Regions from separate parts of the Paenibacillus sp. FSL W8-0194 genome, predicted to be linked through region 2. Evidence: riboswitches for the same ligand, from Rfam matches in the RefSeq annotation. Region 2 holds a riboswitch; the other holds the start of a gene.

Region 1 (9,650 bases), 2.5 Mb from region 2:
TTGTCGGAGCTCGACCGCATCAATTTGATAGTGAGCGAGTTTTTGATTTTGGCCAAACCGCAGGCGACCCAGTTTCAGGTGAAAAGCATCCGGAGCATCCTGAGCGACGTCGTGAACCTTCTCGACAGCCAGGCCCATTTGTACGACATCGAATTCAAATTCGAGTTCGAGCCGGAAGATTACAAGGTCCATTGCGAAGAAAACCAGATGAAGCAGGTTTTTATCAATATCATCAAAAACGCGATCGAAGCAATGGAAGACGGCGGCATCATCCGGATCGAATTGTTCCGATTAAGCCGGGAAGAAATCGGGATCACGATCACCGACCAAGGGATCGGTATTCCGAGCCATATCCTGCCTAAGCTCGGCGAGCCGTTTTTTACGAGCAAGGAGAACGGAACGGGCCTCGGCTTGATGATCAGCCAAGGTATTATTGAAGGCCATAAGGGTATGATGGAAATATTCAGCAAGCCGGGAAAAGGCACGCGGGTCGACATCGTGTTGCCTATTGCATGGGAGACGCAAACAGACATAAACCATGAGGGGGAAGAACCCATTGCGAATTAACAAATTTATCAGCGAAACGGGGTTTTGCTCCCGGCGTGAAGCGGACAAGCTGGTAGAGAGCGGTAAAGTGACGATTAACGGCGAGGTCGCAGTCTTGGGAAGCCAGGCTGAGGAAGGGGACGACGTGCGAATCAACGGACGTCCGCTCGAGGCCAAAAAGAAGCGCCACGTCTATATCGCCTTGCATAAGCCCGTAGGCATCACCAGCACGACGGAGAAGCATATCAAAGGCAACATCGTCGATTTCGTCGGCCATCCGGAACGGATTTTTCCGATCGGAAGATTGGACAAGGATTCGGAAGGACTTATTTTGATGACAAGCGACGGGGATATCGTCAACAAAATTTTGCGCTCCGAAGGCAAACATGAAAAGGAATATATCGTTACGGTAGACAAGCCGGTGACGACCTCGTTTCTGACGGGGATGGCGGGCGGAGTAAAAATATTGGGCGAAATGACGCTGCCCTGCAAAGTGACGCGAATTTCCGACCGGGTATTCAAAATTATTTTGACCGAGGGGAAAAATCGGCAAATCCGCAGAATGTGCAGCAGCTTCGGTTATTCCGTCCGCAAGCTGCAGCGAATCCGGATCATGAACATTCATCTGGGCTCTTTGCCGAAGGGCAAATGGCGCGATTTGACCGAAGCCGAAAAAAAAGAGCTTGGCCGGCTCCTTCATTACGAGCTTCAATAGGCGGCATGCCGCAAATAAACGTAAAAAAGCTGTATGATCGTTATTCAACGAAAATACAGCTTTAGCTTTTTAATGGGCATTTCTATGGGTTGGGGACCTGCATTTGCTGCGACTGATCCGTATATTTGCGGATGATCGAAACTTCGACCCGGCGGTTCATTGCCCGGCCCGCAGCCGTATCGTTGGAGGCGATCGGGTGGTATTCCCCGAAGGCTTTCGACGTGAACATGGCCGGATTCAGCTTCGGATTGTTCAGCAAAATTTTCATGAAGTGAAGCGCCCGGTCCGAGCTCAAATCCCAGTTCGAGGCATATTCGCTGTTGGAGATCGGCATATTATCGGTATGCCCCGAGACGATGACGTTATAGCTTGGGAACTGCTGCAGCATATTGCTGATCGCCAATGCCAGTTGCCGCGATTCGGGCTTCACGGCGGCGCTGCCCGAGGCGAAAAGCGCATTGTCGCTGATGGTGATGGTCAGCTCCGATTGGTTCAGCTTCGTATTTAGCAGGTTCGTCAGGCCGTTGTTTTTAATATACTGATCCAGCTGCTTCTTTAACTTCTCCATGTCTTCTTGCTCCTGTTTTGCAAGCTGGGCTTTTCGTCTTCTGCCATCTTCAGTGCTGACGGCGTTGGCTTGGCTGTCCTTTTTGCCTTTGTCCAGGTTTTTGTCGGAAGGCAGCGCCGAGCTGAAATTGAGTACCCCGGTGCCGGTGCTGAGAGCGGTATTAAACGCTTTGCTCATTTCCTCGAACTTTTTGTTGTCCGTCGCGCTCATGGCGTACATGACGATAAACAGGGCGAGCAGCAGGGTCAAAAGGTCGGAATACGGCAGGAGCCACGATTCGTCGGCATGTTCTTCATGAGGTTCATGTCTAGTCTTTTTGCTCACCTGTAGCATCCTCCTTCTCATTCATTTGAGCACGCTCGGAAGGGGTCAGGAAGACGGAAAGCTTTTGACTGATCGCAATCGTGGATACGCCGGATTGAATGGACAAAAGCCCTTCGATCATCATCAATTTCAATTCGATTTCCTTTTTGGACAGTCGTTTCAGCTTGTTGGCAATCGGATGCCATAATACATAACCCGTGAAAATACCCAGGAGCGTCGCAATGAAGGCCGCGCCGATCGCGTGAGCGAGTTCGCCCATGTTCTCCATCTTGGTCAGGGCCGCGATCAAACCGACGACCGCGCCAAGCACCCCGAGCGACGGAGCGTACATGCCGGCTTGGGAGAATAACAAAGCGCCGGCCCGATGCCGTTCTTCCGTTGCCGCGATATCTTCCATTAATACGTCGCGCACGAAGTCCTGGTCGTTGCCGTCAATGATCATTCGCATGCCGTTGCGAAGAAACTGGTCGTCAATCTCTTCGACTTTCGTTTCAAGGGCCAGCAGCCCCTCGCGGCGGGTAATGGAGGCCCATTCCATGAACATGGCAATGAGTTCGCGGCGTTCGACCAGCTTTTGCTTAACGAACACCATTTTGATCAGTTTAGGGAATTTTTTAATCTCTGACATCGGGAAACCAATAAATAACGTAGCAGCCGTGCCCCCGAGAATGATGACGTAAGCGGCGGGGGTAAGAAGGGATACCAAAGGCGCACCTTTGAGTACCATACCGAATAGGACCGCGACCAACCCGAGTATTAGGCCGATAAGTGTTGAAATTTCCATTGCGCACCTCATCCATGAGAAATAAAATTGAATCCTTTCGCGCACCAAGGCTGCATCCTTGCAAGCATGGTGTCTCATCAAAAACGTAATTATAATATTTATCGTCAGGAACGGCTTTTTTTTTAAGGGGGTTTTTCCGTTATAATGAAACATAAGGGTTCATCGGACCTATCCTGACATGGGAGAATCGTACAGTTGGTAGCGCAGGCCCTACATACAATGAACTAAGAAAAAAGAAAAAGCCGTCCTTCGGAGCCGGTAAAGACGGCGGAGCCGATCCATGGTTCGCCCGATTCGATTCGTTTAGACGACATAGACCAGATGGAGGTAAAGCCGATGGGAGTCAAACATGGGCGTGAATATGACGAAATATTGAAGGATTTAACGGAGGCGGTGGGAGGCATCCCGGACAGCTACCTGTTTTTTGAGATGGATGGCGGCGAATGGCTGCTGCTGAGTCCCGAGGAGAAACTGGAGGTTCATGAGGCGCTTGCGGAAGACCTGTTTTATGCCTTGGGTACCGAGCCGGTCATTGAAGTAGGGAGCGGCGTCGTCATGTACGACAAGGCCAACCACCGGATCAATCTGCTGATCGGGGACGAGGAACTGACTGTAGTCCCACTCATCTAGTCCAAGCGCCGAATGGATTTTTGAATATCCGTCATGGTAAGATATAACAAGTTCTGGGCCGAGGCGGCCATATTCATATTTATTCAACGATCGGAATACAATGGGAAAAGTCAACAAGAGCATGGATAAGCAGCATCCTTTTTAAATTTCGATACGAGGGTGTTTGGTTTCAGGGAGGAAATGAGAATATGGTTTACACGCTAGAAGAAGTGGAAGCGCATTTAGCGAAACTGGAAGGCTGGGAGCTGGAGGAAGGACGCTGGATTGTGCGGAAATTTATTTTTTCCAACTTCATGAAGGGAATTTCGTTCGTCGATGAGGTTGCGGCGATTTCCGAAGCCTTCGATCACCATCCCTTCATCACGATTGACCATAAGAACGTAACGCTGCGGCTGACTTCATGGGATGACGGCGGCATCACCGCGCTCGACATCAAGGAGGCGCATCAGTTTAACGAATTGTTCGAAAAAATGCGCTCAGGCGAGAAACGCTAAAAAATAAGAAAACCGAAAGCAAAAAAACACGCTTCGCCAGACCTTGCGGTCATGCGCGAAGCGTGTTTTTATTCCTTCAAGGAAAACGGCCATTACTTTTTGGCTGCAAGCCACTGGGCTACGTTGGCAATCTCCTCTTTTTGGAGCTTGTCTTTGAAGGAAGGCATGCCGCCTCTGCCCTTGGTAATGATCGTGTAAAGTTCTTCAGCAGACATCTGGGAGCCGATTTTTTGCAGGTTCGGTCCCACGCCGCCTTGCAGCTGGTCGCCGTGGCAGCTGATGCAGCCCTGGGCTTTCACAACGGCTTCTGCCGCTGCAGCGTCCATGGTTACTTCAGGCATGGTCGGTTTTTCTTCTTCGGCTACCTGCTCTTTACCCGGCAGCGTAAACATAAGCACAACGGCCATTACGCATGCAATCGTTATCAAACCGCTCATGATCCATTTTTGCATCCGTTTTCGTCCTTTCTATGTAAACTGCAGTTCTCTCATTTCTTCATTATAACGGAACAAGCCGGTACATCAAATAGTTTGTGACAAAAAAGCAAACGAAAGCCAGTTTAAATCCACTAAACGTACACAATTTTGTACCATTTTTCATTGACGTTTTTAAAGCCCTTGATAAACCATGCAGTAAAAGCGCTCGACGCCTTCAGGCGTCTGTTTTTCGTACGTATCGGTGATCTCGAATCCTGCCTTGACGTAAGCGCGTATCGCCCGCAAATTCCAATCCTGTACCTCCAGATCGATCTCCTGTCCGGGAAAGCGGTCTTTTGCCGTCTCCACGATCGCCTGGATAAAGCCCGGACCTCGTCCCTGGCCGCATAAATCCGGCCGCATGCCTAAACCGAGGCGCACGACGTTGACCATCGGAAACAGCTGCGCGAACCCGCATAGCTGCCCGTCTCCATCCAGCACCGAAACGTATTGCTGCCTCCGCAGATCCGGATCTCCAAGCTCGATGCCGAGGGCCTCCATCTGCTCCCAGGGAAGCCAGCCGTAGATGCGGTCGTAAGGGGGGGCGTACATCCAGCCGCAGCAGGCCTCGGCCTGCTCCCGCGTCATGGGCGTAACGGTATAAGAGTCCTTCGAAACGTTCACAAGAAGCCTCCTTTCGTAAGAGACGTCCGCTGCTAAGTAGCATTTGATGATTCCATAAAATCTATTCCTCGGGGATCAAGCGCGACAAGCGCAAAAAATCCCGTACGGAGATTCGGCAAAAATCTCGGTACGGGCTGTCGTACAAACCGTGCGGATCAGGCAAAAATGTTATTCAACGTCATCATTGTCTGCAGAATCGACGGCAGAGGCTTGATATGTATCACTGCTCATAATACGTTTCGCGCCAACGTAGCGGTTGACGTAATAGCTTTCGCTAAGCGAACTGACGACAACGCCGCGGGATGTCGAAGCATGTGCGAATTTACCGTCGCCGACGTAAATGCCGACATGGGAAACGCCGGAACCGGATGTATTAAAAAATACGAGATCTCCTGCTCTCAAATCGCTGCGGGAAACGGAAGTGCCCATCGTAAACTGCGAACCGGACTGGTGAGGCAGGTTGATGCCGAGATGCTTAAATACGTACATCGTAAATCCGGAGCAGTCAAAGCCGTTGGTCGTCGTTCCTCCGGTTCTGTATTTCGTTCCGAGCACATCGTCGATGACTTTGTCCATTTTCGAATCCGCGAAAGCGCTTCCGGCCCCAACGGTAAATACGATGGCAAAACTCATGACTGCTGCTGCTAGCTTCTTTTTCAAAATTAATACTCCTTCCGGTGCCTGCGAGGTTAGCTTAAGGATTCGGTAGAAGGTCCCCTATGATCCCTCTGTTGCAAGATCAATTCACCCGTAAATGGTTCCCCCGCTTCCCTAGTGTGAGGAAATTCGGCATATGTCTTTTTACACTATATACTTCAGGAGCCGCCTGTTTACAGGCAACGGCTCAACAAAGATTACAAAGTTGTTACTAACGCTGGGATTATTGTAACAAAGGAATGACGTTTTGGCAATTGTTTCTATGCCTAAACCTTCAAAAAAATCACCATAATTTCGGGATTTTTGCCAAATCGGCTCCAACGAAGGACAATTATAAGCGTTTTTTACTTAGAAAATTGGTTTATTTAACGGAAAGGAAGGGTAAATCATAGTTGAAGGCACGTGGATGAGCGGAGTTTGAAAGTTCGAAAAAAATTTTTTTTGAAAGTTGTTACTTTTTTAGGTTTTCAAACGTCTAATAAGTAACAGGAAACCCGCGAGGGATTTCGGCAAAAATCTCCGCGCGGGCATCGTAAGCTTTTTCGTATGTTTATGGGTGAGTTTCTAGTTGTAGACGGCCGCTTTGTATTTAGCGGTACTCATGACACGTTTGGCGCCAATGTAGCGATTGGCGAAATAGCTGTTGCTGAGCTTGCTGATGGTCACGCCTTTCGAAGAAGACGAATGGGCAAATTTTCCGTTTCCTACGTAGATTCCGACATGGGATACGCCTGCGCCGCTCGTATTGAAGAATACCAGATCTCCGGCACGCAAATTGCTTTTGGAGACGGCGGTGCCGATTTTGAATTGGGCGCTGGATTGGCGCGGAATGGAAACCCCTAATTTTTGGAATACATAACGCGTAAACCCGGAGCAATCAAAACCTTTGGTCGTCGTTCCTCCGGTTTTGTAGGAAACGCCGATGGTGCTGTTCACGACATGACTCAGAGAAGATTGCGCGAATACGCTGGTTCCCATGGAGAACATAAGCGTCAAACCAAGCGCCGCGGCTGTTAACTTCTTTTTCAAAAATATAAACCCCTTCCATGTTGCCTGCGAGGTTAGCTTAAGGATTCGGTTGAAGGTCGTCCCCTATGATCCCTATGCTGCGAGATCAATTCACCCAAAGTGGTTCCCCCGCTTCCCGGTGCCAAGGAATTCGGCCTTGATCAAGCACCCGAAAGTGACTATTGATGACGATTAATTGGTATTTTCGTTGAAAATATCGTTACAGCACAATATGAAAAAGTTACAGTAAAAATGACAAAGTTGTTACTAACTGCTTACTCGGATTATTTTAACAGAGGATGACGACTTTGGCAAATCGTTCGGGATCTAAAAACGACAAAAACCCCGCCCTTTTTATTTTGAAAGGGGGGGGTTTTTCTTATATCAAGGGGTTGGAGTGATGACAAAAAGTTAACTTTTTGATGATTTATTTTTCCGTGCCCCGATGCGCTTGGGCGTACCACAGGTCAAACTTCGCCGAAATGCCCCATAATCTCATAATGCAGCTGACGAGGTGGTAGCCCTGCTGGAGGATGAGCGCGATGATGCCTGCCCACATCCAGGAAACTCCCGTACAGAGGCTGAACAAAATCAGGCTGAGCGAGCCGAGTATCAGCGAAACGCCGATGAGCGGGAACGCGCCGCGCAGGCAGTGCCACAAGGGAGGCAACAAGCCGCCGCCGCCGGTCTTGCCGAACTGCATGAAAAGAATCAGTTGGTGCACGATATATCCGTACAGGAGCCATCCCAAAATCCAGGGAAGAACGGACAGGCCCATGGATTGCAGCGGCATCCCGTCCAGAAGCGCCGCATATACCTTAGGTATGACCCAGTAGGCCGGGGCCGCGAGCAGAACCCATTCGATCAAGTGAAACAGAAGGACGGTTTTTCCGTGGCGCTTCATGCCTTGGAAGAAAAACAGCCCGACTTCGCCCTCGCGTTCACGGTGCAGCCCGTAAAAAATTCCGGCATGGATAAAAGGGGTCAGCAGCATGCGAAGGGCAAACATCGAAAGAAGAATCCAAATGTACATATGCACCGTGCCGCTGTCGGAAAGGCTCATTTTGCCTTCGATGTAATAAAGCAGCTGGCTGAGCTCATTGGGCTCGGGGTCCGGATAACGCATCAGCAGCGGAGTGACGGCCGAATGGACCAGCCTGTACAGAAAGTAGCCCCAAATCAGCTGGTACAAAAAGAGAATGATGACGATATAAAATTGGTTTTTAAGACTTTTCCAGCCATGCGCAATATGGGATTTCACCGGTTCTCACCTCACCAGGACAGACTTCCAAGCAGCGTCTCGATCAGCTTGGTGATGCTTACGTTCCAGCGGACCAGAACCTTCTTGTCCATATCCGCTTTCAAGTAATTGTTGAAGTGCCTGTTCTCGATCACGATCGTGTATTCCGGATCGACCATCGCCCAGGCGAGCGGTGCCTTATACTCCAGCTTGAATTCGGCGCTTTCCGCCGAGCCGTTCCAGACTTTGTTCAGCGTATGCCCGTCCGTGAAGGTGAAGCGTACCGGGACTTGGGGGAAATCTCCGCCTTTTTTCGAAATTTTTACAATCGACTCATAGACGGGGCCGGAAGCTGCATCCTTCTTGCGGACGGAGATGGAATCGACCGCGAAGTCGGCCATTTGATTTCCGTAAACGTATTGATCGAAAAAGGACTGCCAGGATTGCCGGGTAACCTGCTCGACCACCTTTTGGAAGTCTGCCGTCGTCGGATGTTTGAAACGGTATTTTTTTGCGTAGGTGCCTAGAATTTTGTTCATCGTTTGCTTCCCGACTTGCTGTTCCATCGCCTTTAGCAGGAGTTTGCCCCGGTAATAGACGTTCAGGGCGTATTGATCCTGGGAGCCGTATTTCCATGCTTCCTGCGTCAGCGACATCGGGGACGCGATCAAGGATGACTGGATAGGCAAATTCGGAATGACGCCGTATTCCTGCTCCATCAGCTTATCTTCGGCATAGGAGGTGAATCCTTCGTCCAGCCAGGCTTCCTCGAACTCGTTGCTCGCAAGCATGCCATAAAAATACTGGTGCCCGATTTCGTGGATGACCGTCCGTTCCAGGTCGTAGCCGGGAGAGTCGTCTTTGGCCCCGAAGGCGGTGATCAGCGTCGGATACTCCATGCCTCCGGCCCCGTTCCCCGATTCCGGCGGCACGACGATCGACAGGGTGGAGTACGGATACCGGCCGTACCATTTGCTAAAATATTTGAGGGCGGCTTTGGCGGCAAAAAAGTATCTTTGTTTCAAGTCTTTATGGGCGGGGTCCAAATACAGCTTGATGCGCACGCCCGGGACCTCGGGAGACGAGAACGGCTCTTCGGCGACGATAAAGTTCGGCGACGCGGCCCAGGCAAAATCATGGACATCGTCGGCATAAAACTGATAAATTTTTTCTTTCCCCCGGATTTGCGCGGGTTGCACGGGAAAGCCGGTGGCGGCTACGATATAGTCGTCCGGCACGTGAATGCGGACGCTGTAGATGCCGAAGTCGGAGTAGAATTCGGAATTGCCGTGATATTGATGCAGGTTCCATCCTTCCGCCTTGCGACCTCTTGTCCCCTCGGGCTCATAGACGCTGATTTTCGGGAACCATTGCCCGGCCATGACGAAATCATCGTCCGCGGTGCCCATCCGGGCGAATATTTTGGGAAGTTTGACCTCAAAACGCATGCGGATCGTAATGCTTTCGCCCCCTTTGACCGGTTTCGGAAGCCGGACCTTCACGAGGGTCTTGTCCTTGACGTTGCCGTCATCGGGCTGAACGTATTGCATGCGGTGCATCAGCGAAAGGCCATCGGCGGTTTTC
Region 2 (9,650 bases):
TGGCCGCACAAACAGCTCAAAGCCGACGAAACACGCCCCGGGATTGCCGGATAGGGCAAACAAAAGCTTTCCGTTTTTCACCGCAGCCGTCGTGACGCTTCCGGGACGCATCGCGATTTTGTTATACAGCATGTCCACGCTGCCGCTCCGCACGAAGTCGCCCATGATATCGTAGTCGCCGACGGACACGCCGCCGCTTGTCACGACCGCGTCATATTCCTGCAGCGCTTTTTCCACCTTGGCTTTGGCAAGCGGGAGCTCGTCCATGACGGCTTCCAATATAAACGGCTCGCCACCGGCCTCGCGCACTTGGGAGGCTAACATATACGTATTGCTGTTGCGGATTTTTCCCGGCTGAAGCGGCTCGTCCACGGTTAAGAGTTCGGAGCCGGTCGAAAAAATGGCGATGCGCGGTTTCCGATAGACGGGCACCCGGTGAACGCCAAACGAAGCGAGCACCGAAATTTCGCCGGCCTGGATCCGGCGTCCGGGTCGGAGCAGGATCTCCCCTTCCTGCACTTCAAAGCCGATCGGCGTCACATTTTTCCCGGGTTCGATGCTTCGCTTGAGTCCCATTTGCACCCGTCCCCCATGTTCGCGAAGCTCGGTCATTTCCAGCATCACCACCGCATCCGCGCCTTCCGGCACCTGGGCTCCCGTCATGATGCGGGCCGCGGTTCCCGGCGTGATCGTTTTCCCGGAGACGGAGCCGCAAGGGATCTCGTCGATGACGTCCAGCCAGACCATTCGATCCGAGCCGGCGCTTGCCGTATCCTCCGATCGGACGGCGTACCCGTCCATGCCGGAACGGCGGAAACGCGGAAACGGATGCGGGGCCCGGATTTCCTCCGCCAAATACCGGCCATCGCTTTCTTCCAAAGGAACCGTTTCGATGGGACCGGGTTTCCCGTACGCCGCGAGCAATTGCTGGGCGGCCTTGACTTGCAGCGGTTTGCGATGGAATTTATCGCGTTCGTCTTTCGTTTGCATGTTCATGTCGTAAAACACCTTCCTCTTCTCGTTCACCCAATACACTCATGCCTCTATCATGACACAAAAAAACGCACGAATCCATGCTTCGTGCGTTGCTTTTCCCGTCATCTCCGCGACCTTCGCGTTATTTTTCCCGAACCGACCCTCGTTTTCGGCTTGGTGTACGACTTTTTCGGTGATTCGAACAAGCCGCCCGACCCGCCTCCACGGGATATTTTCCCCCTCGATGGGGTGGTCGAATCCGGTTTGCGGTCAAAGATGCTGCCCCCCGAGCCGACGCTCGAATCCCCTCCGCTCGAACCCCGGCGGAAGATCGAACCCTTTTTCTCCACCGTCAGCGGAGGCGCTACCTTTTTGTCGCTGGAAGTCGGGGCGTGGTACGTCCCTTGCTTCGGCTGGTAAATGTCGCGGCTGGAATACCCCCGGTATCCGCCGCCCCCGCCGAACGAGTCGAATAGGTGCCCGATGAGCGCTGCCGTCAGATAGCCCTGCAGGAAGCTTGAATCGTAGTTTTTCTGGACGTATTCCTGGGAATCCACTTCGATCAGCGTGTCGGTTGCCTTTTTGGGATCCTTTTGCAGATGATAATAATCATGGCCGTAAACGAGAAACATGTGCTCGGCGTCCTCTTTGGACATTTGGTCCGGCGTTTTCTCGTCCGATAGTTCCTTCGCTACTTCCGGGACGGTTTTATCCGCTGCGCGGTATACGTACGAGGTCGCATTGCCGCTTCGGTTCACCGATTCCAAAGGATACGTTTCCTTCACGTTCGGAGCGCCGATTCCGCACCCGGTCAAAAGCGACATGACAAGGCTGATGACAAGCAGGATTTTCAAGCTGAGCAGCGACCGCCCGTGTCGTCCTTTCATACGATCACTCCTAATTGGCCCGGATGACCCTTACGTCTCCCGGCAGCACTTTCTCTCCTTCGTAAAGCATGAAACGCCCGTTCTGCCATTCGATCCGCACCAGCCGGTAATCGTCCGATTGGTACTGCCAGACGTGTTGCGCTCCGCTTTGGGTAAACGGCGTTTTGCCGCTGATCATGACATGGCCTTCGTATTCTTCTTCCAGATAAAAAACGTTGTCGTCCAATTCCAGCTCGGTCGGAACCTCGCTCGGATTGTCGAGCCGTCCGTCGAGCGGACTGTACAGCGCATACTGCAGCGTTTCGCGCTCTTCGATGTGCAAATACATGATGGTGTTGCCGTCCTGAAGCGTAAGAACAACGGCGTTGCGTCCGCGGTTATGGACCCTTCCCGTCACTTCGTACGTCACCAGGGACACTTCGCAAATATCCCCCGGCATCAGGGAAAGCATGCTTTTTTCCGCTTTCGGCGGCTCGGGTTTGGCAAACAGGTTGCCGATACGTTTAAATACGCTCATAATGTGATAACTCCTTACGTTCCATACTTAGTCTGCGACGAAACTCTAAATTATAGGCAGGCGGTAATAATTAACGCCCCCACCAGATGGAGCGAACCTGCAAACAAGCCGTAACCGATCTTTCCCTGCTGCGTGCCGACGTCCAGCTCCAGTTTGGCCCATACCCGGAGAAGCACCCGGACGATGGCCTCCAATACAAGCAAGATCAGGAACGAAATGATGGAAACCATGATGGCATCCAGCAAATTGTTGGATGTGCTAATGGATGCGGACAAAATGTAACCTTGCGCAAGCAGCTTTAGCACAAGTCTTGTCGTCACCGCCATGTTGCCCGCCTTGACTTCCTCAAAGTCCTTGTATCTCGTGAACAGCGAGTCCACAAACATAAGAATAAACAGGAGCAGGGCTCCGGATCCTGTCCAAACGAGGATCGCCATAATCGTGTTAAAATCCATTGACACGTGCCTCCACAGGTCAGCTTTTTTCGTTGTTACAACAGAGCAGCGAAGGGGGACATGGATGGTGCACAATCCCCTTCGCTGCTTTTACAAACTTACGCTTCAATTACGGACGGTATTACTTGTTTTCGTATTGTTTCATCAGAGCGGCAAGCTCGTCTTCCACGGCTTTGTCTTTGCCGAGCTGTTCGAACTCGTCGTCAAGGGATTTGCCTTTGGAGGACATTTCGTTGCTTGCTTCGGCTTGCGCCTCCATTTGCAGCATTTTTTCTTCCATGCGCTTCATGCCGCTTGTAGCGCTGTCCGTGCTGAAGCCCTGCATCGCTTTGTTGATTTCGGTTTGCGCTTTCGCTGCGTTATAACGGGCTACCAGCGTCTCGCGCTTGTTTTTCATTTCGGTCAGCTGTTTGCGCATTTCGTCCAGCTTGTTCCGAAGGTTGTCGGCAGCAGCTTTGTTTTGGTCGTAGCTTGCTTTGTATTCCGCCATTTTTTGTTCCGCGGCTTTCTTTTCTTCCAGGGCGCGGCGCGCCAGTTCCACGTTTTGGGCCTGTGCGGCCGTATGGGCTTGCTGGGTGCGCTTTTCGACGAGCGCTTGTTGTTCTTCGTAGAGCTGCTTGAATTTTTTCTCGATCGCGATTTGCGCGGCTACCGCTTTCTCCGCATCCTCAAGATCTTCCGTCATATCGCGGATGTATTGGTCGGTCATTTTCACCGGATCTTCCGCTTTATCGATAATAGCGTTAATGTTGGACATCGTCAGGTCGCGTAATCTTTTAAAAATTGCCATCGTGTCATTTCCTCCTAAAAGGTTTGAGTTTGTTCTTTATGATATTCTTTTACGGCGCAAAACCGAAGTCGTTTCAAAAATCGAAAAAATTTTTTTCGCTGCTCAGAAACCGCGAAGGTACTGTTTCGGAATTTTGGCGCTGCCCTCCAGCGCCTGCGAAGCATGCAACGCCCAATAAGGGTCCTTCAGCATGCCGCGTCCGACCGCGACCAAATCCGCCTGCCCGTTCAGCACCACGTTCTGGGCATCCTCGAAACCTTCAAGCCGTCCGACGGCAATGACCGGCACGTTCAGCTTTTCCTTCAGCTGTTCGGCCAGATTCACTTGGTAACCGGGACCGGATTTCGGCCCTCCGTTGGAACCGACCGGACCTTCCCCACCGGACGACACGTGAAAAATATCCACTCCCGCATCCCGGTAACGGCGGCATACTTCGGCAATGTATTCTATGCCGTATCCCCCGTCGACGTACTCCTGCGCAGAAACGCGCATAATGACGGGCATCTCTTCGGGCACCGCCTCCTTGACGGCTTTGACGACCTCTTCGCCAAAAAGGGGCAAATCCTGCCCGTAGGCATCATCGCGCCGGTTCGTCAGCGGGGAATGGAATTGATGGATCAGATACCCGTGCGCGCCGTGGATTTCAACCGTGTCGAAGCCCGCTTCCACGGCCCTTCTCGCAGCTTCCTTATAAGCCTGCACAAGTTCCTTTACTTCTTCGGTGGTCAGCGCTCGGGGGGTGCGGTATTTCTCGTCAAAACGGATCGCGGAAGGCGCTACCGGCGGGTTCGCGTCTTCGGCTTTTCGTCCGGCGTGCCCCAGCTGAATGCCGATCCGCGTGCCGTACGTATGTACTTCGTTTACGATTTTGCGGTATGCGGGGATCTGCTCGTCGCTCCAAATTCCCGTATCCCGGTTCGTGATGCGCCCATCCGGATGCACTGCCGTCATCTCGACGATGATCAGTCCTGTTCCGCCGACCGCCCTGGAAACATAATGCACAAAATGCCAGTTGTTAGGAACGCCATCTTCAGCCTGTACCGAATATTGGCACATCGGAGGCATCACGATCCGATTTTTTAATGACAATCCCTTTAATACGTAAGGTGTAAATAAATCCGCCATGCTTAAGTCTCCTTTCAGCGAGCTTTAGTCTTGTGGTTATGCCTATATCTTGCTCAACAGGACAAGTTTGCACACATTATTATACACCTTCGGCCCGGAATGTTGGCAATATGCGGCATGGATTTGGCCCATCCATCATAATTCCTTCCAATTCGGGACATAACAGTAGAGACCGTTTCATTTATGAGCACACCGCCGAAAGGAGCCGATTACCGTTATGAGAAACGCCTATCTCGGCAAAGCCTGTTTGGGGCTGCTTCTGATCAGCCTCCTTTGCCCAGACCCCGGCCTTCAAGCGGCAAAGCTGACAGAACCCTCTCCCTCCCATCCCGCCAAGGAAACCGGCGCAACCAGCCGGGCGGAAAAAGGACAGGAGAACCAGACGCTGACCTTGGGTCAGCTGATCAAAAAATATCCGGATACGTTCAAAATCCACGGCCCCCGCGTCAAGCAAATCGCCCTCACGTTCGACGACGTCCCGGATCCCCGGTTTACGCCGCAGGTGCTCCGCATCTTGTCCGAAAACAAAGTGAAAGCGACGTTTTTTGTCGTCGGCAGCCGGGCCAAAAAACACCCCGACCTTGTCGCCCGCATCGTGCGGGAGGGACATGTCATCGGAAATCATTCCTACAACCATCCCCAGTTCCACAAGTTGACCATGTCCGAATACATGGACCAAATCATCCGAACGGAAAACATTTTGTACGGCCTGACCGGCTACAAGCCGAAGCTCATCCGGCCGCCTTACGGGGACATTACCGAAAGCCAGCTGCGCTGGGCCAAGCGGGAAGGATACAAGATCGTGAACTGGAACGTGGATTCGCTGGATTGGAAAGGCATCGGCAAAAACACCGTCAAAAAAAACATCATGACCGCGGCCGGGCAAGGCTCCATCATCCTGCAGCATGCCGGAGGCGGAAGCACTTCCGATTTGACCGGAACAATCGAAGCCTTGCCGGAAGTCATTCGAGAACTGAAGCAAAAGGGATACACGTTCGTGACCGTGCCGAAGCTGCTGAAAATCCAAAAAGACAAATGACGGCTTCAACCGCAAAACAGCCTCCGCGAATTCATCGCAGAGGCTGTTTTAGCGTTCCGGTATATTGGCAGATGACGGGATGCCATCTTATTTAATGAAATACAGTTCGACGTCCTGGAAACCGAAGTTGCTGACCGACTGAGGGCTTCCCGGCACGAAAATGTCGATGCGGTTGCCTTTGATCGCGCTGCCGGTATCGCTGGCTGTCGCCACGAATGCTTTTTTCGGAAGGCCCGGGAAGCTGTGCCCCGTTACGAGCACTTTCGTGCCGAGCGGAATGACGGACGGGTCGACCGCGATCGTGCCGAGCTCCAAGGGGTTCCCGAAATAGTCGACGGCTCCCCATTTGCCGTTTTCGCTGGCGGCCGAGGAATATGCCGTCGCTTTGACTTTCAGCGTTTTGTTGTAAGCGAAGGTCTTGCCCCAAGCTTCGACGACTTTTTCGCCGGAATCGACGTTAAGCGATGCTGAAATCGCCACCGGAGCAGGATCGGCATAGGCTTTCATCGTTTCGCTTGCAGGTATGTTCAGCTTCAATCCGGCGTAAATGTTGGTTGCCGGTATGTTCGGATTTGCGTTCATCAATTGGTTCAGGTTCACGCCGTATTGTTTCGAAAGCGTATAGTAAGTGTCGCCTTCCTTGGCTACATGGACGGAATCCGCATGGACCGGCACGGCCTGTACCGCCAATGCAATGCCCAGCGCCGCTGCAAAAAACTTCATTTTCATAAATCTCTTTTTCATAGTTCCTCCTTAAAATCCTTCATGCCTGCGAGGTTAGCTGTCGGGTTCGGATTGAGGAGACAACCCTACGATCGAATACGATTCACCCCAAGTGAACATGGTGATTCACGGTGGAAATGGTCCCCCGCACTTTTCGTTCCAAAGTTTTGGCTCATTCAATATATCACAATTTTGTAACCTGTGCGCATGAAAATGTTACCAAATTGCAATCTCCCACCAAAAAAGTGCCATTATCAAGGCGTTTTCGCGCAAAAAGATTTCGAAAAAAATGAAGCAAAAGTTACAATCGCACAAAAAAAGCCCCGGGCAGCAAACGAAGCCCGAAGCTTGAAAATATGGGATCTCTATAGTACCTTGCTCAAAAAGTCTTTGGTTCGCGGATTTTGCGGATTGTTGAACACCTCGGCAGGCGTTCCTTCTTCCATGATTTTACCGCCGTCCATAAAGATAATGCGGTCCCCGACCTCTCTGGCGAAGCCCATCTCGTGCGTCACGATGACCATCGTCATGCCGCCTTCGGCAAGCTTTTTCATGACCTCGAGCACCTCGCCGACCATCTCGGGATCCAGCGCCGACGTCGGTTCGTCGAACAGCATCACGTGAGGCTGCATGGCCAGCGCCCGCGCGATGGCGATCCGCTGCTTCTGCCCTCCGGAAAGCTGGGAAGGATAAGCATCCTTTTTGTCTTCCAGCCCGACGGTCCGCAGCAGGTCCATCGCGATTTTTTCAGCTTCGCCCTGCGGCATCTTTTTCACTTTGACCGGAGCCAGCGTAATGTTTTGCAGCACCGTTTTATGCGGGAACAGGTTAAACTGCTGGAACACCATGCCCATTTTTTCGCGGGTCAGGTTGATGTTATGCCGTTTTCCGGTGATCGACTCGCCTTCAAACATGATTTCGCCGCTCGTGGGAACTTCCAGCAAGTTCAGGCAGCGGAGGAAGGTGCTTTTCCCCGATCCGCTCGGGCCGATGACGACGACGACCTCCCCCTTCGCGATTTCGATGTCGACGCCCTTCAAAATCTCCAGTTTTCCGTACGATTTATGCAGATCTTTAACGGTGATCATCCGTTCTCAACCTCCTTTCGAACAAACCAAGCAGCTTGGAAAGCAAAAACGTCATGATGAAATAAATCACGGCGATGATCAGCAGCGGTTTAAGGTAATCATACGTGATGGTGTTGACGGCCCCGGCTTGATACATCAAATCGCCGACCCCGATAAAGGACACGATCGAAGATTCTTTGATAATGGTAATGAATTCGTTGCCGATCGCCGGCAGCACGCTTTTAACAGCTTGTGGAAGGACGATATGCCTCATCGTCATGGCTTTGCTCATCCCGAGCGAACGGGCGGCTTCGGCCTGCCCTTTGTCGACGCCTTGAATGCCCGCCCGAAAAATTTCCGCCAAATAAGCGGAGCTGTTGATCGTTAACGTAATCGCGCCCGACTCAATGGCTGAAAATTTGATGCCGAACGAGACGAGCCCGTAATGGATGATGAACAGCTGCACGAGCATCGGCGTTCCCCTCAAAAACTCAACCCAGATGGATCCGATGAAGCGAAGAACCCGAATCCGGGACATCCGCAGCAGCGAAACCAGCATGCCGAGTATAAAACCGCAAAAAACGCCGATGACCGCAAGCAGCAGCGTGTATTGAACTCCCGTGAAGAAATAGGAGCGATACGTCCAAAAAATATTAAAAATGTCCATGTAACGGTCTGTTCCTCCTTATATTACTGGGACCGGAGCCTATTAAGCAGCACGGAATCCCTCATAGATTCGACATGCCGCCGGCACCCCGGGGCAGAAAAAATAGCGGAAATGGCTTCCGCATATTTTTCCTCCGTGCCTATTTATTATGTCGCCGAATTTATTTTTGCGCGGCGAGGTCGCTTGCCTCGGATACGAATTGATCGATTTTGTTTTCCGATTTCAGGCGGTCCAGCGTTTTGTTGATCTGGTCGAGAAGCTCTTTGTTGCCTTTTTTCACGCCGATGGCATAACCGTCTTCTTCGTATTCCGGCACGGCTTCGGCAATCGTCAGACCTTTGACGTTTTTAATGAAAGCTTCCGCAACCGGCTTTTCCATGATAGACGCGTCGACGCGGCCGGAGTTCAGCTGCATGATGATGTCGTTGATTTTGCCGAGGCCGGTGATTTGGGCCCCAGGAATGGATTTGGCGATATCTTCCTGGATCGAACCGGTCTGGATGCCGAAGGATACGCCCTTAAGCGAGTCCATCGTTTTGTATTTGTCTTTGTCTGCTTCGCGGACGACGACGGCTTGCTGCGCTTTATAATAGTTGTTGGAGAAATCCACCTGTTTTCTGCGGGTTTCGTCCGGGGTCATCCCGGAAATGACGAAATCGACGCGGCCCGTGGACAATTCGCCGAGCAGCGCTTTGAAATCCATGTCCTTCACTTCCAGCGTCGCGCCCATGTCGGAGGCGATTTCTTTGGCGATTTCGATGTCGAAACCGACGATCTGGTCTTTGCCGTCAATCATTTTGTGGAATTCGTAAGGCGGAAAATCGGCGCTTGTTCCGAGAACGATCGTTTTCCCTTCCGTTTTGCTGCCGGTTTGGCCGGCGTCCTGCTCGGACGATTTATTGCCGCAGCCGGCGATCAAACTTCCCGCCAACACCAGGCATACCGTTAAAATACCCCATTTTTTCATGATCTATCTCCCCTTGTTCTTTGTCTTTGTTTGATTGGATTAACGCTAGTATGGACTTGATGGCATGTCGCAATCAGCTTTCAGAAAACATGTTTTATCGTACAACAAACTGCATTTTTATGCAATGTATTTTCACGTAATTTCATCTAATTACAATATATTTCCAGACACTTGGACCTATCCGTTTCATTTCGACTTTAGATTGGTAATTAACCTACATGATACATTGCCGAATCATGCTTCGGAGCATACTACCGTTACGACCGACCGCATGATTGGCAGCATATAGAGGATTTATTGGAGGTGCAGTGTCATGCTATTGGAGGCTTTATACCACGTGCCCCGCAACAAGTGGGCTTATGCTTACGATCCGCGGACCATTCATTTGAGATTCCGAACGAAAAAAAACGACGTGACTTCGGTCGTCGCAATGACCGG

What was found. Region 2 has a riboswitch for cyclic di-AMP ahead of MKY58_RS10950 (3D domain-containing protein). Riboswitches for the same ligand answer to the same signal wherever they lie in the genome.
Region 1: linked by a shared signal. The riboswitch ahead of MKY58_RS27820 (C40 family peptidase) and the one ahead of MKY58_RS10950 (3D domain-containing protein) in region 2 are both predicted to bind cyclic di-AMP.

Annotation. Positions count from the first base shown of each region.
Region 1 is NZ_CP150205.1:6,015,882-6,025,531, forward strand. It holds gene MKY58_RS27780 (PAS domain S-box protein) at 1-567, shown strand, start outside; gene rluF (23S rRNA pseudouridine(2604) synthase RluF) at 557-1,261, shown strand; gene motB (flagellar motor protein MotB) at 1,344-2,153, opposite strand; gene motA (flagellar motor stator protein MotA) at 2,137-2,937, opposite strand; gene MKY58_RS27800 (hypothetical protein) at 3,274-3,567, shown strand; gene MKY58_RS27805 (4a-hydroxytetrahydrobiopterin dehydratase) at 3,756-4,061, shown strand; gene MKY58_RS27810 (c-type cytochrome) at 4,154-4,513, opposite strand; gene MKY58_RS27815 (GNAT family protein) at 4,670-5,125, opposite strand; gene MKY58_RS27820 (C40 family peptidase) at 5,330-5,821, opposite strand; cyclic di-AMP (ydaO/yuaA leader) riboswitch at 5,825-5,963, opposite strand; gene MKY58_RS27825 (C40 family peptidase) at 6,383-6,847, opposite strand; cyclic di-AMP (ydaO/yuaA leader) riboswitch at 6,854-6,993, opposite strand; gene MKY58_RS27830 (hypothetical protein) at 7,254-8,087, opposite strand; gene MKY58_RS27835 (M1 family metallopeptidase) at 8,099-9,650, opposite strand, start outside.
Region 2 is NZ_CP150205.1:2,448,425-2,458,074, reverse strand. It holds gene glp (gephyrin-like molybdotransferase Glp) at 1-996, opposite strand, end outside; gene MKY58_RS10980 (DUF4247 domain-containing protein) at 1,098-1,862, opposite strand; gene MKY58_RS10975 (DUF4178 domain-containing protein) at 1,873-2,379, opposite strand; gene MKY58_RS10970 (DUF350 domain-containing protein) at 2,430-2,834, opposite strand; gene MKY58_RS10965 (PspA/IM30 family protein) at 2,956-3,624, opposite strand; gene MKY58_RS10960 (NADH:flavin oxidoreductase/NADH oxidase) at 3,727-4,749, opposite strand; gene MKY58_RS10955 (polysaccharide deacetylase family protein) at 4,967-5,788, shown strand; gene MKY58_RS10950 (3D domain-containing protein) at 5,876-6,511, opposite strand; cyclic di-AMP (ydaO/yuaA leader) riboswitch at 6,540-6,694, opposite strand; gene MKY58_RS10945 (amino acid ABC transporter ATP-binding protein) at 6,877-7,599, opposite strand; partial or broken gene MKY58_RS10940 (amino acid ABC transporter permease) at 7,586-8,239, opposite strand; gene MKY58_RS10935 (transporter substrate-binding domain-containing protein) at 8,406-9,212, opposite strand; gene MKY58_RS10930 (alpha-glycosidase) at 9,526-9,650, shown strand, end outside.